DNA from 3 places in the Paenibacillus sp. GM2FR genome. Region 2 is predicted to be linked to each of the others. Evidence: predicted binding sites of a transcription regulator. Region 2 holds the regulator's gene; each other region holds the start of a gene.

Region 1 (5,083 bases), 160 kb from region 2:
GAGCCGATCGGGATTATCATGGGGATAACCCCGGTAACCAATCCGACGTCCACGACGATATTCAAAGCGCTGATCTCCATTAAAACAAGAAACCCGATCATTTTCGGATTCCATCCATCCGCTCAGGCCTGCAGCCGGGAAGCTGCGCTGATATTGCGGGATGCCGCCGTGAAGCAAGGTGCTCCTGCCGATTGCATCCAGTGGATCGAAGCTCCTTCCATGGATAAAACCAATGCGCTCATGAATCATCCTGACGTCGCCTGCATTCTGGCTACGGGCGGTTCGGCGATGGTTAAAGCGGCATACAGCTGCGGCAAGCCGGCCCTCGGCGTAGGACCAGGTAACGTGCCCTGCTTTATAGAGAAGAGCGCCGACCTGGATCAGGCGGTGAACGACTTGATTTTGTCCAAAACCTTTGATAACGGCATGATCTGCGCTTCGGAGCAGGCTGTCATTATCGAGGAGCCTATATATCATACAGCGAAGAAAAAAATGATCGCCAGCGGCTGTTATTTCGTCAACAAGGAAGAACTGGCGAAGCTGACTGCGCATGCGATGGTATCGGAGAAATGTGCAGTCAATCCATCCATCGTCGGAAAGCCGGCCGCTAAAATTGCCGAGGCATGCGGTTTCGAGGTGCCGGAAAGCACCAAGATCCTGGTCGCCGAGCTGGAAGGGGTCGGTCCGGCTTATCCGTTGTCCGCCGAGAAGCTGAGTCCGGTTCTGGCCTGCTATAAAGTAAAGGACGCCGAGGAAGGCATAAGACGCGCAGAAGAGATGGTTGCTTTTGGCGGCATGGGTCACTCGTCGGTGATACACTCGCACAATGAGGACATCATCATGAAATTCTCGGATCGGATGAAAACCTGCCGCATCCTGGTGAACCAGCCTTCTTCGCAAGGCGGCATCGGCGATATCTACAACACGAACCTGCCATCGCTGACGCTGGGCTGCGGTTCGTATGGACGTAATTCCACTTCGTCGAACGTGACGGCTGTCAATCTAATCAACGTGAAAAGGGTGAACCGCAGAACCGTGAATATGCAGTGGTTTAAAGTGCCGGACAAAATTTACTTTGAAAAAGGTTCCACGCAGTATCTTGCGAAAATGCCGGAAATCACCCGTGTCGCTATCGTTACCGACCCCATGATGGTGAAGCTGGGCTATGTGGAGCGGGTAGAGCACTATCTGCGTCAACGCAGAGTGCCGGTAGCCATCGAAGTCTTCTCGGAGGTCGAGCCGGATCCTTCGACAACGACCGTAGAACGCGGAACGGAGATGCTTGCCAGGTTCCAGCCGGACTGTATCATCGCCCTCGGCGGCGGATCGCCAATGGATGCAGCCAAAGCCATGTGGCTGTTCTATGAATATCCGGATACGGACTTTAACAATCTGAAGCAAAAATTCATGGATATCCGCAAACGGGTCTATAAATATCCGAAGCTTGGACGGAAGGCGAAGTTCGTTGCCATTCCAACAACGTCGGGAACGGGCTCGGAAGTGACTTCGTTTGCCGTCATCACGGACAAAGGGCTGGGAAATACCAAATACCCGCTGGCTGACTATGAGCTGACACCGGATGTGGCGATAATCGATCCGGAATTTGTGTACACCTTGCCTAAAACGGCGGTAGCCGATACCGGAATGGACGTTCTGACACATGCCATTGAAGCCTACGTATCGGTGATGGCCAGCGATTATACGGATGGGCTTGCCATCAAGGCCATACAGCTGGTGTTCCAGTATCTTGAGCAGTCGGCGCTTACCGGTGACAAGCTCGCCCGCGAGAAAATGCATAATGCTTCGACGCTTGCCGGCATGGCTTTTGCGAATGCGTTCCTGGGCATCAACCACAGTCTTGCACATAAGTGGGGCGGCCAGTATCACACGGCACACGGACGCACTAATGCTATCCTGATGCCTCACGTCATCCGTTACAACGCCAAGAAGCCAACGAAATTCGCGGCATGGCCTAAATACACCCATTTTGTAGCTGATGAGAGATATGCTGAAATCGCACGGATTCTGGGGCTGCCTGCAAGAACGACGGAAGAGGGCGTAAACAGTTTGATTGCCGCGATCCGGGAGCTGAACAGCAAGCTCGGTATCGAGGAGTCGTTCCAGCAGCTTGGCATCGATCCTAAAGATTTCGAGAAAAATGTTGAGCATTTGGCGGATCGGGCTTTTGAAGACCAGTGCACAACGAGCAATCCGAAGCTGCCGCTGGTGACAGAGCTCGCAGAAGTTTACCGCAATGCATTCTACGGCCGGTTCTGAATAGGATAGGTATTGAAACGCCGATCATGAAGATCTGTGAAGGTTTTGAGGTAAGGTATGCGAGACCAGGACCAGAGTGATAAAAATCACGGGAAAAGTTAAGTTTGTGATTATTATCACAGATACAAGAGATCAACAGGACTACAATAAAGGTGTAGAAGGAAGCTGAATCTCAGATCTTTGATATAGAAGCTTGAAGGCACAAGGCGGGGTAGTTGCATCATTGGTCGTGAAAATAATCACATTTAAAGATCTGAGATAGATCAAGGTGTGGCCCCGCCTGTCCTTGCAAGCCCCAGCAAATCTAGGAGGGATTCGATATGTCGGTGATTGAAAAAGAAGCAGGCTGGAAAGGTTTTAAATCAGGTAAATGGACCAAGCGAATTGACGTTAATGATTTTATTGCAGAGAACATTACTCCCTATTATGGCTCTGATGAATTTTTGGCAGGACCCACGGATAACACCAAAGCACTGTGGGATATCGTATCGGATTTAACCATAAGGGAACGGGACAACGGCGGGGTTCTGGACGTGGATGTCCATACACCTTCAACCATCACCTCCCATCAACCTGGCTATTTGGATAAGGATAAAGAACAGATTGTCGGCGTTCAGACCGATGAGCCGTTCAAGCGCTCGATTCAACCTTTTGGCGGGATCCGGATGATGATTGATGCGTGCAACGCATACGGCTTTGAAATGCCGCAGGCCGTTGTGGACATCTTTAACGGCATCCGCAAAACGCATAATCAAGGCGTGTTTGACGCCTATACTCCTGAGATGAGAGCAGCGCGCAAGGCCGGGATTATTACGGGACTTCCTGATGCGTACGGTCGCGGACGTATCATCGGTGACTATCGCAGAATATCGTTATACGGTGTAGATGCACTGATTCAGGACAAATTGAGAGAACTCGCCGAGCTTGAAGTGGATGCCATGGATGAGCCGGTTATCCGTTTGCGCGAAGAATTGTCTGAACAAATGCGGGCACTCAAGGAACTGAAGGAAATGGCGGGTATGCACGGTTTTGACATTTCCAAGCCTGCGAATACGGCGAAGGAAGCATTCCAGTGGTTGTATTTCGGTTATTTGGCTGCGATCAAGGAACAGAATGGCGCTGCGATGTCGCTTGGCCGGGTATCTTCTTTCCTTGATATTTATATTCAGCGGGATCTGGCTGAAGGCAAGCTGACGGAAGAGACAGCCCAGGAATTGGTCGACCATTTCGTTATGAAACTTCGGATCGTGAAATTCCTGCGTACGCCGGATTATAACGAGCTGTTCAGCGGGGATCCGACGTGGGTGACGGAATCCATCGGCGGGATGTCGGTAAACGGTGAGACGAGGGTGACCAAGAACAGCTTCCGTTTCCTGCACACCCTGTACAATTTGGGACCTGCTCCGGAACCGAACTTGACGGTGCTGTGGTCGGAGAAGCTGCCGGAAGCCTTCAAAAAATACTGTTCGAAGGTTTCGATCGAAACCAGTTCGATTCAATACGAGAATGATGATCTCATGCGTCCGATCTACGGAGACGATTACGGCATCGCCTGCTGTGTATCCGCCATGCGCATCGGGAAGCAGATGCAGTTCTTCGGAGCCAGAGCGAACCTTGCCAAAGCGCTGCTGTATGCGATCAACGGCGGTAAGGATGAGAAATCCGGCGCCCAGGTTGGACCGGAATATCCGGCCATCACCGCCGAGGTTCTGAGTTATGATGAAGTCATGAAGCGATTCAAGCCGATGATGGAATGGCTCGCGAAGCTCTATATGAATACACTCAACGTTATCCATTACATGCATGACAAATACAGCTATGAACGGATTGAGATGGCGCTTCACGACCGGGATATCCTGCGCACGATGGCATGCGGCATCGCAGGCCTGTCCGTAGCAGCGGATTCACTGAGCGCGATTAAATATGCGAAGGTGAAGCCGGTACGCAACGAGCAAGGGATTGCGGTGGATTTTGAAATCGAAGGCGAGTTCCCTTGCTACGGCAACAACGATGATCGCGTGGATAGCATCGCCGTTGAGTTGGTCGAAGCCTTCATGAGCATGATTCGCAAGCACAAGGCTTACCGTGATGCCATGCCGACCCAATCGGTGCTCACGATTACGTCGAACGTCGTATACGGCAAGAAGACAGGAACCACGCCGGATGGACGTAAGGCAGGCGAGCCGTTTGCTCCGGGCGCGAATCCGATGCACGGACGCGATAAGAAGGGAGCTCTCGCTTCGCTGACCTCCGTGGCCAAGCTGCCTTATGAGGACAGCCTCGACGGCATCTCGAATACGTTCTCGATCGTGCCCAAAGCACTTGGTAAAGAGAGTGATATCCGTGTGAACAACCTGGTTTCGATGCTGGACGGTTATTTTGGCAGCAAAGCGCACCATCTGAACGTCAACGTATTTGACCGGGAGCAGCTGATCGATGCGATGGAGCATCCGGAGAATTATCCGCAGTTAACGATCCGGGTATCCGGATATGCGGTCAACTTCGTCAAACTGACGCGCGAACAGCAGCTCGATGTCATCAACCGTACGTTCCACGGATCGATGTAAGAATGGAAGACAACCATAGCGGATACAGAAAGGATGACGCACCATGCTAAAAGGTCATGTACACTCCATAGAAACGTTCGGAACGGTGGACGGTCCGGGTATCCGCTTTGTGCTCTTCATGCAGGGCTGCCTCTTGAAGTGTCAATACTGCCATAATCCGGATACCTGGGGACTGCATGAAGGACGCGAGATGACGGTGGAGGACGTGCTGGCTGAGATTGAACCTTATCTGAGCTACT
Region 2 (5,083 bases):
GAGCTTCCTCTTCTTACCGTACAGCGGTTAAGCGACCTGTTTGCGGACGAGGACAGCGACTTGGCCTGGTTCTTTGACGGCATCCGTGCTGACAGGGAACTCCAGGCTGTACAAGCCGGAGACACCCATACGTACTATCGTCAATTCGCCCTGGCAGTTGACGATTGGAACGATATTGCGCCCGTCAGGGATGAGACGGAGCCCAATCCCTTGGCCGATGTAAGCTTCGAGCAATACATGAATGATGTACGTGAACGCCTGAAGGAAACGCTGCCTCATTACGAGAGCAGGGATGCCCAGGACATGATGTTCCAGGAAGTGATGCAGGCACTCGATAACAATAAACATTTATTAATCGAGGCCGGCACGGGAACAGGCAAATCCCTCGGGTATTTGCTGCCGTCGATTTATCAAAGCGTGAAGCAGGAACAGAAGGTTATGGTGAGCACGCATACGATCAACCTTCAAGAACAGCTGCGTGACCGGGATATTCCCCTGCTCACCCAGGTTGTTCCTTTTCCGTTTAAAGCGGCTATTTTCAAGGGAAGAGGCCATTATTTGTGTTTGAGAAAATTTGAACATAAAATAAATAGAAGAGATTTTCATTCACCGAAGGAAGATGTGATCACCGCGGCGCAGATGCTGGTCTGGCTGACCCAGACGGAGAACGGGGATGATGAGGAGCTGAACCTTGGCGGCCGCGGGGGGGATTTCTGGGAGACCATCTCCAGCGATTCGGATTCCTGCCTTGGGCGTGCCTGCCCATGGTTCCGCAAATGCTACTATCACAGAGCCAAGCATGAAGCGGGCATCGCGGATGTTGTCATTACGAACCATTCGAAGCTGTTCACCGACGTAAAAGCGAATCACCAGCTGCTTCCGAGTTATGAGCGTCTCGTCATCGACGAAGCGCATCATCTGGAGGATGTCGCCGGCAAGCACCTTGGCTTGCAGATGAAATATTTTTCGGTTGTCCATACGCTAACCCGTATGTACAAAGACAACCGCAGCGGTCAGCTCCCGGCTCTTCGCCAGCTGCTGCAAGTTTCATCCCATGAGAAGGCTGTCGAGTGGTCTTCCATCATAGATCGGATTTATCCGGATCTGATCACCGTAAAAGAGAATTGGGATCGACTCAGCGATCAATTGTTCGGACTGCTTCCGGAACGCGGAGATGCATCTCCAGGAGACGCCGGTCAATTCTCGCTTCGCTTATCGCCTCTTAAGAAGCCGAAGGATTGGGATTCGCTTGCCGAGCTGGAACATCAAATCCATGTGATACTGGGCGATGTCGTACGCAAGGGTGACAAGCTGATCGCCGAAATGAAGGAAGATCTCGACGATTACAGTGCCGACAGTCTGTTAACAGACCTATCGGGTCTGTTTAAGGACCTGGCCGCACACCGCGAGGACCTGAGGTCCTTCATGGCTCTGAATGATGAAGGCACGGTATACTGGATGGAGGCTAACGGCAATTTCCGCGGGAAATCGCTGCAGCTTTATGCGGTGCCTGTCGATGTAAGCACCCACTTGAAGGAATTGTTTTTTGACAAGAAACAAAGCGTGATCCTGACGTCGGCGACCTTGTCGGTGGACAAATCGTTCCAGTTCATGATCGAGAATTTGGGTCTACAGGAAGCGGCAGATAGCGGCAACCTGAACACGGTTCTGCTGCCGTCCCCGTTTAATTACAGGGAGCAGGCTCTCCTTGTCGTGCCGCGCGATTTTCCGAGCGTGAAGGGCTCGGTCGGGGATGCACTCTTTGTGAATACACTAGTGCAATCATTGGCCGATACGGCAATCGCTACGCATGGACGTATGCTTGTCCTGTTCACCTCGTACCGGATGCTGCGTCAGGTGCATGAGCCCTTGAAGGAGGCGCTGGCATCCAGCGATATTACGGTACTGGGACAAGGGATGGATGGAACCAGCCGTACCAAGTTAATCCGGAGATTCCAGGATAGCAGCGCCTCGGTTCTGCTGGGTACCAGCTCCTTCTGGGAAGGGGTTGACATACCCGGTGAGGCGCTCACTTGCCTTGCGATCGTCCGGCTGCCGTTCCAGCCGCCGAATCACCCTTTGGTTGAAGCCAAGAGCGAATTGCTGCAGCAGCAGAAGAAGAACCCCTTCATGAAGCTTTCGGTTCCGCAAGCCGTCATTCGCTTCAAACAGGGATTTGGCCGACTGGTACGGACAGCGCAAGACAAGGGGATTGTCATCGTCTACGATACCCGGGTCATTGAATCCTATTACGGAAAATATTTCCTATATTCCTTGCCGGGACCAAAGATGGAGCACATGCCGACCGAGGGGATTGTTCCCCGAATTTCGGAATGGCTGCAGGAAGAGGCAGGCGTAGAGAACCAAGCTGAATAAAGTGAAACCATGAACGATCACATTGAAATGTAGTTATTAACCTATTATTAGGGGGAGCATGCATGAAATCGGAAAAAATTTCGGAAGCCGTGGTCCGCAGATTACCTGTATACTTGCGCTATTTGAATGAGCTTCAGAAAAGGGAGGTCTCCACGGTTTCCTCCCAGGAACTGGGACAAAAACTGGACCTCAATCCTGCTCAAATTCGTAAGGACCTAGCGTATTTCGGTGATTTTGGACGGAAAGGGATCGGATATGACGTATCTTATCTGATCGAGAAAATTCGCCAGATTCTAAAGCTGGACCAGAAGATCAATGTCGCATTGATTGGGGCCGGTAATCTTGGACATGCATTATCAAATTACAATGCATTTCTGAAGGACAATATGAAGATTGTGGCGGTTTTCGATTCGTATTCTCCCAAAGTTGGTATGAAAATAAACAATTTGGTTGTACAGCCGATGGAGGAACTGGAGAAGACGGTTCATGAGTACGGCATTCGTATCGGGATTATCACCGTTCCGGATTTTGAAGCGCAAAATGTAGCGAATCAGCTTATCGCCGCAGGCATCGAGGCTATTCTGAATTTTGCGCCGACCATCCTGAAAGCTCCATCCCATATCCGGATTCATACGGCTGATTTTACTACGGATTTGCAAAGTTTGGCCTATTATTTGGATAACGGTAAGGAGGATACAGCACATGACGACAACGAAGTGGATGGTTAAAAACGGAACGTTTGCGGTACTAGAGAAAGGAAGGTCCGTGCTACGCGGATATATGGTTGTGGAGAATGACCGGATAACCTACCTGGGTGAAGAAGAGCCAACCGTCCAAGAGGGAACAGAAATTATCGACGGAACCCATCTGTTTTTCCTGCCTGGATTGGTGAACACGCACGGACATGCGGCGATGTCGCTTCTCCGCGGTTATGGCGACGATCTGGCACTGCAGGTATGGCTTCAGGAAAAAATGTGGCCGATGGAAGCCAAATTCACGGCCGACGATGTGTACTGGGGAACCTCACTCTCCGTGCTTGAGATGATCAAAGGCGGAACCACGACGTTTGTGGATATGTATGATCATATGGATCAGGTTGCAAAGGTTGTGCAGGACTCAGGAATGCGCGGCGTACTGACACGCGGTGTCATCGGATTATGTCCGCCTGAGGTGCAGCAGCAGAAGCTGGATGAGGCGGTTGCATTCGCGAAAGACTGGCATGGCAAGGCGGATGGAAGAATTACGGCGATGATCTCGCCGCATGCACCTTACACATGCCCGCCGGATTTCATCGAGAAATTCGTTCAGGCATCCCATGATCTGAATCTGCCTTTGCATACGCATATGTCCGAAACGGAAACGGAAGTCGCTCAGAATGTAAATGATTACGGACTCCGCCCTGTTGCCCATTTGGAGAAGCTTGGCATGTTTTCCCGTCCAACGCTGCTTGCGCATGCCGTCCATCTGACCGATGAAGAAATCGAAATCCTGGCTAAGCATCAAGTGATGGTGTCGCATAATCCAGGCAGCAATCTGAAGCTTGCCAGCGGCATCGCTCGCGTGCCTGCACTACTGAAAGCCGGGGTCACCGTGTCTTTGGGTACCGATGGACCTGCGAGCAATAATAATCTGGATATGTTTGAAGAGATGCGCCTGGCGGCACTGATCCATAAAGGAGTAAGCGGGGATCCAACCGCGATTCCTGCATCCGAAGCGCTTCGGATGGGTACAGAGTATGGTGCCAAGTCAGCTTTCCTTGCGGATATCGGTACGCTTGCGGTAGGAATGAAGGCAGATATGATCGCACTGAACACGGATCAGGCGCACTTCCTTCCGAAGACGGATTATATTTCTCATGCTATCTACTCCGCCAGTGCGAAGGATGTTGAGCATGTATGGGTTGACGGTAAGCAGGTCGTGAAGAATGGCGCGAGCCTTACTCTCGATGAGGAACGTATCCGGCGGGAAGCGCAGCGTGCCTTTGAGCGTCTTACAACCCTCTAGGAAATAATCAAGGGGAGCGAGGAAGACGGATTTGAAGAAAAAAACGAAGTGGATCTTGCTTAGTGTATCCGGCGTGCTGCTGTTACTGCTTGGTTTACAGCTCTATTATTCATATGTTATGAAAGACACTTGGAATGAAGAAAGAATGGCGATTGCTGCCGCCAAGCAGCATGGCCAATTGGTTTCGTCCGGAAAGACCTATAAATCGGTGTGGGGCGAGGATAATAACTATTGGGTGGTAAGCGGCAAGGATCAGGACAATCAAGATCGTATGGTATGGGTAAAATTTACAGATGACAACGTACCTGTTGAAGGTGCCGATGCTGTCCAGTCCGTTTTATTGAATACAGGGATGTCGGAAGCCCAGATTCGGGATCAGATTTATAACGAATTGCCTGGTGTGGAAATTAAGCGATTGCTGCCTGGAATGTATGAAGGCGAGTATGCCTGGCAGCTGCAGTATGAACACAACGGTCAGCGCGGCTATCGGTTTTATCGTTTTCAAGACGGTAACACGATCGGTAATGACATTATTCTTCCGAATCAATAATAAACGAAGTAAAGAGAGGCGTCCCTTACTATTTAAGAGGGGCTTCTCTTTTTCTTTCATAATTGTAAGCGCATTCAGGAAAAATATGGAAAAACTGTTCTAAATATTTTCACAGACATGCATGAAAAAGTATATAAGATGTGATATACTCGT
Region 3 (5,083 bases), on a different contig from region 2:
TTTAATTATTCAAGGCAATCCGATTGAGAACAGCTATGGCAGTCAACTGGCAGAGGTCTATGCGAGGGGGGCGGCCGAATCCGGGGCGGAGGTGCGTGAGCTCGTGCTTGCGGAGATGGAGTTCGACCTGAATCTGTCCGGCGGCTATAAGGGTAAACAACCGCTCGAACCCGATCTGCAAAAAGCGCAAGAACTGATCGCTTGGGCGGATCACCTGGTGTTTGTGTATCCGAATTGGTGGGGCGGCATGCCGGCGCTGCTCAAAGGGTTCATCGACCGGGTTTTTCTGCCGGGCTTTGCGTTTAAGTACCGTCGGAACTCGCCTTTGCCGGAGCAGCTGCTCAAAGGGAAAACGGCCCGTCTGATCGTCACGATGGATTCGCCTTACGTTTACTACCGTTTCTACCTCGGCCAGCCGGGGCATCAGATGATGAAGCATTCCATTCTGAAGTTCTGCGGCGTAGGCACGGTCCGTTCCACGAACATTACCCAGCTTCGCAAAATGCCCGAGGCCGCAAGAAAGCAATGGCTCGAGCGTGTGCAAGGAATGGGACGGAAACTGGCGTGATTGGACAGTGCCGGCGATGTACAGTTCCTTCCAATGACTTGACTTCTCGGGCAGGAGGATTATAATTCATACAACAAATGAAACGACCAAAGAATCGAAGGGTAATGTTGTTCAAAATCAAATCTTGATGTATATGCCGGGGAATAGGGCCCAGGCGTTTCTACCAGGTTACCGTAAATGACTTGACTACATGAAGGTTGAGAATCCCACCCCCCCGCCCAGCTTCGCATAATGATGGAAGCCGGGCTGGAAGATCACCTTGATTGGAATCCGGCAGGTTTTAACGGCTGAGGTGATGTGCAGACTGATAGCATACATTGCTGATGCACAGGGCTTCTCTTCCTCTATGGATATAGTACAGGCACCCCGGGCAGATACGCTGCCCGGGGTGTTTGGCGTGTTATAGAGCGGATCGATTTTGTATTTTTACCGGTTCATTATAAGAAAAACGTCTATCGACGCACTTTCACAGATGACAGACCGCGATTAGATGAAGTTTTTATTGCGATATCAGGAAGTTACAGGCTTCGAAGTTTATACGTTCTGATATCTATAAGAAAAACGTCTATCGACGCACTTTCACAGATGACAGACCGCGATTAGATGAAGTTTTTATTGCGATATCAGGAAGTTACGAGCTTCGAAGTTTATACGTTCTGATATCTAAAAAAAGGGGAGCGTGCATTCATCATGAGTTCAATTAAAAGACAGAAACGATACGAGGTCAGCCGGCAGCTGGGGAAGGTTGCGTTAGGACAAGAGCCAGCCGATCTGGTTATCAAAAACGGCACGCTGGTCAATGTGTTTACGGGTGAGCTTCAGGAACGGGTAGACGTGGCGATGGCGTACGGGCGCATCGCTTATATCGGCAACGCCGATCATACGATCGGGAAAGGGACGCAGGTGATCGAAGCGAATGGCCGGTTTATCTCGCCTGGTCTGCTCGACGGTCATATGCATGTGGAGAGCACGATGCTCACCGTGACCGAGTTTGCCAAGGCGGCTATCGTTAGCGGAACGACCGGGGTTTATATGGATCCCCATGAGATCGCCAACGTATTCGGCATGGAGGGCGTGCGCTGGATGCACGAGGAAGGGCAGCAGCTGCCGATGAAGGTGTTCACCACCATTCCTTCCTGCGTACCGGCGACGTTTGATCTGGAGGATGCCGGTGCGCAGCTGGGCGTAGCCGACATCGAGGAAGGGCTGACCTGGCCTGGCGTCGCCGGGCTTGGCGAAGTGATGAACTTCCCGGGCGTCGTGTACGGCGATCCGACCATGAGCGGGGAGATTGAAGCTACGCTGCGTGCAGGCAAGACCGTAACAGGGCATTTTCCGGCCGAGGATGACCGGATGCTGCAGGCATATATGGCAACCGGCGTAAGCTCCGACCATGAGACGGTAACGAGAGAACAGGCCCTGGAGAAGGTCCGTCTCGGCATGCACCTGATGATCCGCGAGGGTTCGGCTTGGCAGGATGTAAAGGAAGTTGTTAAGGTCATAACGGAAGATAAGGTGCGAACAGACAATATTTCTCTGGTTACGGATGATGTGTATCCACAGACGCTGCTGAGGCTCGGTCACATGAACCATGTGGTCCGCCGCGCTATAGAAGAGGGCGTGGACCCGGTTACGGCGATCCAGCTGGGAACGATCAACGTGGCTCGTTATTTCGGCATGGACATGGAGCTGGGCAGCATTTCACCTGGCAAAACGGCGGATATTTTGCTGATTGATGATCTGTTGAGCATGGTACCTTCAGTCGTGATCACGGATGGCGAAGTGGTTGCAGAGAACGGCCGGCTCGTGAAGGAGTTCCCGGTATATCAATACCCGGAAAAAGCCTTTCAATCGGTTCGGCTGCAGCGTTCGCTTACCGCTGATGACTTTCTGCAGCGCAGCAAGTTCGATGCGACGCGTACGGAAGTGAATGTGGTGCGCGTCATCGAGAACAGTGCCCGTACCGCCAAAATGACCGCGGTGCTCTCTGTGGAGCAAGGCGTCATCCAGCCGGACCTGAATCAAGATGTGGTTCAGCTGGCATGCATCGAGCGCCACAGCGCAACCGGGCAAATCTCGCTCGGTTTTGCGAACGGCTTCGGACTCAAGACCGGCGCGGTTGCTTCCACGGTTGCGCACGACAGCCACAATCTGCTCGTGATGGGCACGAATGCCGAGGATATGGCACTCGCGGCGAATGAGCTGGCGGCGTGCGGAGGCGGCATGATCGTGGTACGGGACGGCAAGGTGCTGGCGAAGGTGGCGATGCCGATTGCCGGTTTGCTGGCGGACCGTCCGGTTGAGATCGTAGCGGAGGAAGTCGCTGCTTTGGAGGAAGCTTGGAAGGAGCTTGGATGCTACATCCATGCACCGTTCATGACCTTCTCGCTCATTGCGCTGCCGGTGATTCCGGAAATCCGCATTACCAACCGCGGGATCGCGGACGTAACGGAATTCAAGCTCATCGAGACCGAGATTGGCCCGGTTCAATAAGGTTGCAGACATACCGAAGCAGGTTGGCCTGATGGCGAACCTGCTTTTTTGTATTGTAAATACAACGTTTTGACCGCCGGCAGAGGCAGCGAGCCGTTTCCCTTTTTTCGATGCTCAGTTTTACCGTTGTTCACTTAGTGATTTTCGTCACAAATTTATAACTTTTCGCCCCGGTTTCAGTCCTGATATTGTGATGTTTATCACAATCCTTTGCATCGCGGTCTGCGACAATACAAAAAGAATCAAATTTGAAGTGATCACGTGAGCTAAAGGAAGGGGTATCTGATATGGATCCGGTTATGCTGGCGCGAATTCAATTCGCATCGACAACCATTTTTCACTTTATTTTCGTACCGTTGTCCATCGGATTGGCGTTTCTGATTGCCATCATGGAGACGATGTATGTTGTCAAAGGCCAGGAAGTCTACAAGAAAATGGCCAAGTTCTGGGGAAAGCTGTTCCTGATTAACTTTGCGGTCGGGGTTGTGACTGGGATTCTGCAGGAATTCCAGTTCGGCATGAACTGGTCGGATTACTCGCGCTTTGTCGGGGACGTGTTTGGCGCACCGCTTGCGATCGAAGCTCTGCTGGCATTTTTCCTTGAGTCGACGTTTATTGGGCTGTGGATATTCGGGTGGGACCGGTTATCGAAGAAGGTCCATCTGCTCAGCATCTGGCTGGTGTCCTTCGGCACCCTGATGTCCGCCTTCTGGATTCTGGCAGCTAATTCGTTTATGCAGCGTCCCGTCGGGTTCGAGATGAACAATGGGCGGGCGGAGATGAACGATTTCTTCGCACTGATTACGAACGGTCAGCTGCTGGTGGAGTTCCCGCACACGATCTTCGGAGCTTTGGCAACCGGGGCGTTCCTTGTAGCAGGTGTGAGTGCCTACAAGCTGATGAAGAAGCAGGATTTGGATTTCTTTAAAAAATCATTTCACATCGCCATTGTGATTGGCCTCATTACCTCCATTCTGGTTGCGGTATTCGGTCACCAGCAGGCGCAGTATCTGGTGGATACGCAGCCGATGAAGATGGCCGCTGCGGAGAGCCTGTGGGAAACGAGTGACGATCCTGCGCCTTGGACGGTCATTGCAGCCATCGATCCAAATAAGCAGGAGAACACGATGGAGTTCAAAATCCCGTATTTGCTCAGCTTTTTGTCCTACAGCAAATTTTCCGGCGAAGTCATCGGAATGAAAGAGCTGCAAGCGCAATATGAGCAGGAATATGGCCCTGGAGACTATATCCCGCCGGTCCGTACCACGTTCTGGAGCTTCCGGATTATGGTGGCCGCAGGCAGCATCATGATTCTGCTGGGATTGTACGGAGCATGGCTGATGCTGCGCAAAAAGGTCGAGAAGGCTGGCAAATGGTTCCTCAGACTGATGCTGTTCGGTATTTCGCTGCCGTTCATCGCCAACACGTCGGGGTGGATTATGACGGAGATCGGACGACAGCCGTGGACGGTATTCGGGCTGATCACTACGGAGAACAGTGTTTCACCGAACGTGAGCGCAGGCTCGATTCTGTTCTCGCTCATCATGTTTACCGCCATTTATGCGGTGCTGGCAGCCGTCATGGCGTATCTGTTCATCAAAGTCATTAAGAAAGGACCGTATGCGGCGGAGGAAGACGACCACCACGCAAGCGATCCGTTTAATAAGGAGGGCTACAATGCTGTCTCTTAACGAACTGTGGTTTGTGCTTGTTGCCGTATTGTTTATCGGGTTCTTCTTCTTGGAGGGCTTCGACTTTGGGGTCGGGATGTCCACGCAGCTGCTGGCCAAAAATGATACCCAGCGCCGGGTGCTGATCAACTCGATCGGCCCGTTCTGGGATGCCAACGAGGTCTGGCTGTTGACGGCGGGCGGCGCCATGTTCGCCGCCTTCCCGAACTGGTATGCCACGCTGTTCAGCGGGTTCTACATTCCGCTTGTCTTTCTTCTGCTGGCCTTGATCGGCCGCGGGGTGGCCTTTGAATTCCGCGGCAAGGTGGGCGATGTCCGCTGGAAACGGGTG

What was found. Region 2 encodes Rex, which represses fermentation and respiration genes when NADH is low (regulators of the CRP and FNR family bind a similar motif). Its sites were predicted from a motif close to TTGTGAAATATTTCACAA; they were not measured.
Region 1: the regulator Rex is predicted to act here: its motif matches at 2,505-2,522, upstream of pflB (formate C-acetyltransferase).
Region 3: the regulator Rex is predicted to act here: its motif matches at 3,250-3,267, upstream of PAEVO_RS29545 (cytochrome ubiquinol oxidase subunit I).

Annotation. Positions count from the first base shown of each region.
Region 1 covers NZ_MKZM01000008.1:619,335-624,417, forward strand. Annotated here, with positions in the region: gene adhE (bifunctional acetaldehyde-CoA/alcohol dehydrogenase) at 1-2,277, shown strand, start outside; gene pflB (formate C-acetyltransferase) at 2,598-4,844, shown strand; gene pflA (pyruvate formate-lyase-activating protein) at 4,888-5,083, shown strand, end outside.
Region 2 covers NZ_MKZM01000008.1:783,749-788,831, forward strand. Annotated here, with positions in the region: gene dinG (ATP-dependent DNA helicase DinG) at 1-2,376, shown strand, start outside; gene PAEVO_RS03850 (redox-sensing transcriptional repressor Rex) at 2,439-3,104, shown strand; gene PAEVO_RS03855 (amidohydrolase) at 3,079-4,380, shown strand; gene PAEVO_RS03860 (cell wall elongation regulator TseB-like domain-containing protein) at 4,412-4,930, shown strand.
Region 3 covers NZ_MKZM01000011.1:267,479-272,561, reverse strand. Annotated here, with positions in the region: gene PAEVO_RS29555 (NAD(P)H-dependent oxidoreductase) at 1-568, shown strand, start outside; purine riboswitch at 676-777, shown strand; gene PAEVO_RS34760 (hypothetical protein) at 755-886, opposite strand; gene ade (adenine deaminase) at 1,259-3,061, shown strand; gene PAEVO_RS29545 (cytochrome ubiquinol oxidase subunit I) at 3,349-4,752, shown strand; gene cydB (cytochrome d ubiquinol oxidase subunit II) at 4,739-5,083, shown strand, end outside.